Cytobacillus sp. IB215665: one gene and its partner. Each later gene encodes a partner of the first gene's protein in a complex. Links are inferred from orthologs where the notes say so. Each region holds a gene or a part of one and is shown on either strand. Other genes may lie near its edges.

The links.
Region 2: the proteins of SLH52_RS07155 (region 1) and SLH52_RS08175 are in contact, whole or in part, in a crystal structure (PDB 6PRK), measured with the Bacillus subtilis proteins. The link is inferred for Cytobacillus sp. IB215665 from one-to-one orthologs.

Annotation. Positions count from the first base shown.
Region 1 is NZ_JAXBME010000004.1:172,970-176,144, forward strand. The notes cover bases 253-3,084. They hold SLH52_RS07155 (YlbF family regulator), read left to right. Parts: upstream 253-1,362; coding sequence 1,363-1,806; downstream 1,807-3,084. Other genes in these bases: SLH52_RS07140 (YlbD family protein), read left to right, coding at 253-351; SLH52_RS07145 (YlbE-like family protein), read left to right, coding at 372-608; SLH52_RS07150 (hypothetical protein), read left to right, coding at 694-1,125; SLH52_RS07160 (YlbG family protein), read left to right, coding at 1,835-2,110; SLH52_RS07165 (stalk domain-containing protein), read left to right, coding at 2,216-3,084. Also shown: more of SLH52_RS07140, read left to right, coding at 1-252; more of SLH52_RS07165, read left to right, coding at 3,085-3,175. UniProt on the Bacillus subtilis protein: Regulates sporulation prior to stage II. Positively controls the competence regulator ComK at a post-transcriptional level. May modulate the translation, stability or activity of ComS. May work together with YmcA to regulate community development.
Region 2 is NZ_JAXBME010000004.1:394,454-397,630, forward strand. What follows is about bases 166-2,999. They hold SLH52_RS08175 (RicAFT regulatory complex protein RicA family protein), read left to right. Parts: upstream 166-1,283; coding sequence 1,284-1,715; downstream 1,716-2,999. Other genes in these bases: miaB (tRNA (N6-isopentenyl adenosine(37)-C2)-methylthiotransferase MiaB), read left to right, coding at 166-1,282; SLH52_RS08180 (outer spore coat protein CotE), read left to right, coding at 2,442-2,999. In the rest of the region: more of miaB, read left to right, coding at 1-165; more of SLH52_RS08180, read left to right, coding at 3,000-3,005. UniProt on the Bacillus subtilis protein: May work together with YlbF to regulate community development.

The DNA of each region.
Region 1 (3,175 bases):
TTTGTTAAACAACATCCTAAACTCATCAGTGAAGTACGACAAGGTGAGAAGACATGGCAAGAATTTTTTGAAGACTGGTATTTATTTGGTGATGATGATGAAATGTGGGATGAATATAAAGGACGCAATAGTAACGACAGTAGTGAAGACAATAATGAAACTAAGCCAGAGATTTTAGGAACTTTTTTATCTTCCTTAAAAAATATGGACTTAAATCAAGTTGAGCAACATTTAAATACATTTGGAGAGGCGATCACTACCCTTCAAAGTGTTTTACAACAATTTCAGCCAGAGCTGAAGCAACAGCAGGTAACGAGCGACCTTACTCCTTTTTCGTTTCGAAAAGATTAAAAAAGTGAGTTGGAAAAACTATGAGACCTACAATTTATGAATATATACAGTCAAACAAAGAGCTACAGCATTTTATACGAGTTCAACCGATTTGGTACCGCAAACTCTCGAGGAATCCTGAATCGATAAAAGTTTTTGAAAATGAAGCTAGATCGTATTATGGAAAGACTTTTCAACATAGGCTTGATTCATTTTCTAACTCTTTTCAAATGTTTTCTATGTTAGCTAATTTTTTTCAAACAGATCAAAGTAGCTAGTCTCTGTCTTAGTTTTTTTTTTTGCAAAAAAATGAATGAATTTCTCTAATCATAGCTAACAATAATGTTGTAAAGGAGTGATTACATGAAAATGTTCACAATATATTTATTGTTAGCTATGTCGATTATTCAAGCATGTGGAAATGAAAAACCTACTCCAGAAACGGATGTTACAGTATTAAGTGTACGTGATAACAACCTAGATAAGGTTGCGATTCAGGCCACTACACAACAAACTACGTCTAAGATATCTATCACACACCTTGTGAAAGGACAAGATGTGTACGTTGAGTGTTATGTACCTAATTTTGTTTTCCAAAAGGAAAAAAAGGCAAATAAAAATGGTGAAGGACATATTGAGGTCTTTGTCAATAATAAGAAAGTGGAAACAATTTCTACAGCAGCATTTGTTATTAAAGGTTTACCTAAAGGAACATACAATATAAAAATTGATCTTGTTCATAATGATTCTACTAGCTACCAACAAACAAAGGAATTTCAAGTTACGATCAAATAATTATATTGTTTGTAAAAGGCTCTTTTTAAAAGCTTTGTTGTTAATTATACAAAATGATCATAGACTTCATTGCATTGTCATTGGTTTATAAAGGATAGGTTGCCATTAAGCTATAGTATTATAAATGTGTATGTTCCTTAGTACGAAAAATATCAATCAAAAACAGCCTCGTAAAAAATAAAAGGAAAGATACACGTGTTATGAGAATATGTTATGATAATGAATGGAGGTGTGATCATGCTTGCAACTTTAGAAACAGTCGAAATTATTGATGGGGCTGAAGAATTATCAAAGATGATTCTTGATTCAGAGGTTTTTGAAAACTATAATATTTGTTTAAATAAATTGAAGAAGAACGAGGTTGCTCAATCGTTAATCGATAAATTTGTTAATATAAAAGAACAGTACGAAGATGTTCAACGTTTTGGAAAATATCATCCTGATTACAAAAAAATCTCTCGAGAAGTAAGAGAGATAAAACGTGAGGTAGATTTAAACGAAATCATTTCTGAGTTTAAAAAAGCTGAGAACTCCATTCAAGTGTTATTGGATGAAATTAGCATTATTATTGGAAAGACCGTCTCTGATTCAATTAAAGTTCCTACAGGTAATCCATACTTTGATGCTGCTTCTAGCTGTGGAGGTGGTTGTGGTGTAGGTGGGAGCTGCGGTTGTCACTAGATCAATAATCAAGCGGGGGAGTATTGTAATGTTTTCCAAAAGACAAGGGATTATAGTATGGCTTTTTTCATTAAAACAAGCAAAATTATTAAGAAAGTATGGGAACGTACATTATGTATCAAAACGTTTAAAGTATGTAGTCCTATATTGTGATATGTCTGAAGTAGACCATATGTGCAATAAATTAAATGGTCTTTCATTTGTTAAAAAGGTCGAGGTATCTCATAAGCCGTTTTTGAAGATAGAATTTGAAAATTCTAAACCTGATGAAGCTAAAGAATATGACTATAAATTAGGACTATAGCCCCTCCCAACATGGAAGGGGTTATCTATATTTTATGAGTAACAAAGAGTGTGATTATGATAAAATAATCATACTCTAGTTGTTGTTATGAGTTAGGAGATAGTTATGAGACGTTCATTGTATGCAATTCTTTTTCTTTTATCAACTGTAAGTTTGGCACTCATCATATTGCAATGGTTTTCTTACACTGGAAATACAGAACAAAAAGTAATGATGACGCCTAATAATGTCCAGTTAAATGAAACAATTCAGATTGTGCGGAAAGATAACTCATTAGTTGTAACACAATCGTATAATGGTTTAGTACAACCGATGTACGAATTATCAATTCCATCAGTTATTGAGCAAGAGCAAATGTTTTGTGAAACAGAAGATGGAGAGCAATGCCAGATTGTTTATAATGACAATAATATTACCTTAATGAATGGTAATGAGCAATATATCATTTTTACATACCATATCTCAATTGATAGTTCCTTACATTCTTTCTTGTTGGAAAATTGGTCAATAAACCTTCACTCTGAACAATTGAAAAATACTCGATTAGAAATTATTGAAGATCATTCACCTCGAGGGACTTGGGTGACAGGTGCTTCGCTGCAGAAATTTATTTCTAAAGAGAATATAGATTTTTATGCATGGGAATATGTCGATATTGATTCACCTCCAATATTTTGGACAAACAAACAATTGGATAGTGAAGAGGTTGATGAAATTACATATTATGTTAATGAAGGGAATCAAGTTGAAATATTAAATGCCCCATGGATAACACGTATGCCATCTGCACCTCCATTAACGATATTAAACATTCCTGGTGAGGATTTGGTTATTACACCGTCGTTAATCATTCATGATAAAGATGATGTTAATTTTATTGAAGAAGGTTATATAGAGAAGGTTTTATTTGAGTCTTTTTCTTATGATGAAAATGATGAATGGATTTTGAAAGTCCTGAAATCAATCCTTCTTAACAGAAGTGTTGGCGATGAATTTTCTAATAGACTTTCTGAAGAAATGTTCACTCAGTTATCTAGACAAGCTCTTGATGACTTTATTGAAATG
Region 2 (3,177 bases), 220 kb from region 1 along the record:
AGTCATGGCAGGTATTTTACTAGGATTAGGCTATGAATCAACAGATACAGTTGATGATGCTGATATTATTCTATTAAATACATGTGCGATACGAGAAAATGCTGAGAATAAAGTATTTGGTGAACTTGGTCATCTTAAGCATTTAAAAAAGAACAATCCTAACGTATTATTAGGTGTTTGCGGATGTATGTCGCAAGAAGAATCGGTTGTCAATAAAATATTACAAAAACACCATCATGTTGATATGATATTTGGAACTCATAATATTCACCGATTACCACAGATTGTTAAAGAAGCTATGCTTAGCAAAGAGATGGTTGTTGAAGTATGGTCAAAAGAAGGGGATGTTATCGAAAATCTCCCGAAAGTGCGTAAAGGGGATATTAAAGCTTGGGTCAATATTATGTATGGCTGTGACAAGTTCTGTACTTACTGTATCGTGCCATATACTCGTGGAAAAGAGCGCAGTAGACGACCTGAAGACATTATTGAAGAAGTTCGTCACTTAGCTAGGAATGGTTACAAGGAAATTACACTCTTAGGCCAAAATGTGAATGCATATGGTAAAGATTTGGAAGATATGGACTATGGGTTAGGAGAATTAATGGACGAACTAAGAAAAATTGATGTTGCTCGTATCCGTTTTACTACTAGCCATCCTCGTGACTTTGATGATCGCCTGATAGAAGTATTAGCTAAAGGCGGAAATTTAGTCGACCATATTCATTTACCTGTTCAATCTGGGAGTACTGATGTGTTGAAAATTATGGCACGTAAATATTCTCGTGAACATTATTTAGAATTAGTAAGAAAAATAAAAGAAGCTATTCCATCAGTATCATTAACGACTGATATCATAGTAGGATTCCCGAATGAAACAGACGAACAATTTGAGGAAACCCTATCATTGTATCGTGAAGTTGGATTTGATTCTGCGTATACATTTATTTATTCACCTAGAGAGGGTACTCCAGCAGCTAAGATGCAAGATAATATTCCGATGGAAGTGAAGAAAGATCGTTTGCAGAGACTAAATGCACTCGTAAATGAATTTTCTGCTATAAAAATGAAAGAACATGAAGGTAAAATCGTTGAAGTACTTGTAGAGGGTGAAAGTAAAAATAATCCAGAAGTGCTTGCGGGTTACACAGAAAAGAATAAGCTTGTTAATTTTAGAGCTCCTAAATCAGTTATTGGTCAAATTGTAAAAGTGAAGATCACACAAGCAAAAACATGGACATTAGATGGAGAATTGATAGAAGAAGTAGCAGGGGTGAATTAAGATGACTAAGTATACTAAAGACGATCTTGTTGCACGTGCTCGTGATTTAGCGAAGATGATCGCGGATACTGAAGAAGTAGAACTGTTTAAACAAACGGAAGAAAAAATTAACGAAAATCAAAAAGTAAGAGAAACAATTGCTTTGATTAAGAGCTTGCAAAAACAAGCAGTTAATTTTCAACATTATGGTAAGCATGAGGCATTAAAACAAGTGGAAGAAAAAATTGATAAACTTCATGCTGAAATAGATGAATTGCCAATCGTTCAGGAATTTAAATCATCGCAAATTCATGTGAATGATTTACTTCAACTTGTTGCATCAACAATTACGAATACAGTTACTGATGAAATAATTATCTCTACCGGTGGAGATGTACTCCGTGGAGAGACAGGCTCAAAAGTTAAAGCAAGTAGTGGAAGCAGTTGTCACTAAGCTTTTAAGCAATCTATTATTTAAGGTAAGAGAGCATTGGATATATTTCAATGCTCTTTTTCGTTGATAATTGAATAGATTAGCTAGCAGGTGGCTTTCTTTGTATGGATTGTTGAATGTCACAAAAAGTTAAATACGAATATATATATCATTCCTGGTATCTTTTTTTCTGAAGACGGTAACAATTAATTAGGCAGTTTTTACATGGATTGTTCTTTTTGGCATCATTTTTCTGTACAACGATGACTAACAATGTAAACCACTTTTTTGGAATTAAAAGATAACAATAGCAACAAAGACGAAAAGAGCCATTAATTAATAGCTACTAACTGATCAAATTTAGTAAAAAATGCAACAAAGTCTACGAAGCTAATTATTGTAGATCAAACTCAAGTCTCTTCACGAACACTATAACACTCACACTTAAAGTTAAAATCCTACATATTATATAACTCCAAAGATTACGAAGCTTCCGTGTTCTCTATATTCAAGAGTCAATCACACCTATTGAACTTATGTCAAAAGATAACTTCGGGTAAATGAACAAATCCGTCTACGCTTTTTTTCTAAATAAATTTTAAAAATAGGTACATATCTAGATTTTGCGACATACAATGAACTATACGGCTATATTTAATACATCACATAATTGTTTTTGTAATAGGCACAATAGTCATTTGCCCTGCATAGGATGGAAAGAAGATTGATTGAGGAGGGTATACTTGTATGTCACAACATAGAGAAATTATTACTAAAGCTGTAATAGGAAGAGGGCGTAAGTTCACCCAAGCTACACACACATTTTCTCCGTCCCATAAACCTACTAGTATTTTAGGTTGTTGGATTATAAACCACCAATATGAGGCAAAAAAACGAGATTCAACTGTTGAATTAGATGGTACTTATGACATTAATGTATGGTATTCATTCAGTGATAATACGAAAACAGAAGTCGTAACAGAAAAAGTTGCATATACAGATGTGATCAAATTAAAATACAAAGATGAAAATTATTTAGACGGTGGTCAAGAAGTTGTAGCAAAAGTTCTGCAGCAGCCTAATACTTTGGAAGCGACTATTTCTCCAAATGGTAATAAAGTAATCGTTCAAGTGGAGCGGGAATTTCTAGCGGAAGTAATTGGAGAAACGAAAGTCTGGGTTGTCATTGATCCTGATGGAGAGTTCGAAGAAGAAGAATGGGATGATGAAGAGTTAGACGATGAGGAATTGGATGATGAAGAGTTTGAAGATTTAAATCCTGATTTTCTTATAGAAGACGTAGAAGAATAATAAAAAACTAGGGAGCCAGACTTCCTAGTTTTTTGTTTGTCAAAAGGGAATTCAACATTTTGAATTTATTTAAAATAAACTCCTTTGTCATTAATACGTTTTATGATCACTTAGACAGGCTTCAGAAGGTTGTTTAAGGCGGTTAGTTTGTTAAGTTAATGGATGCTTTTCG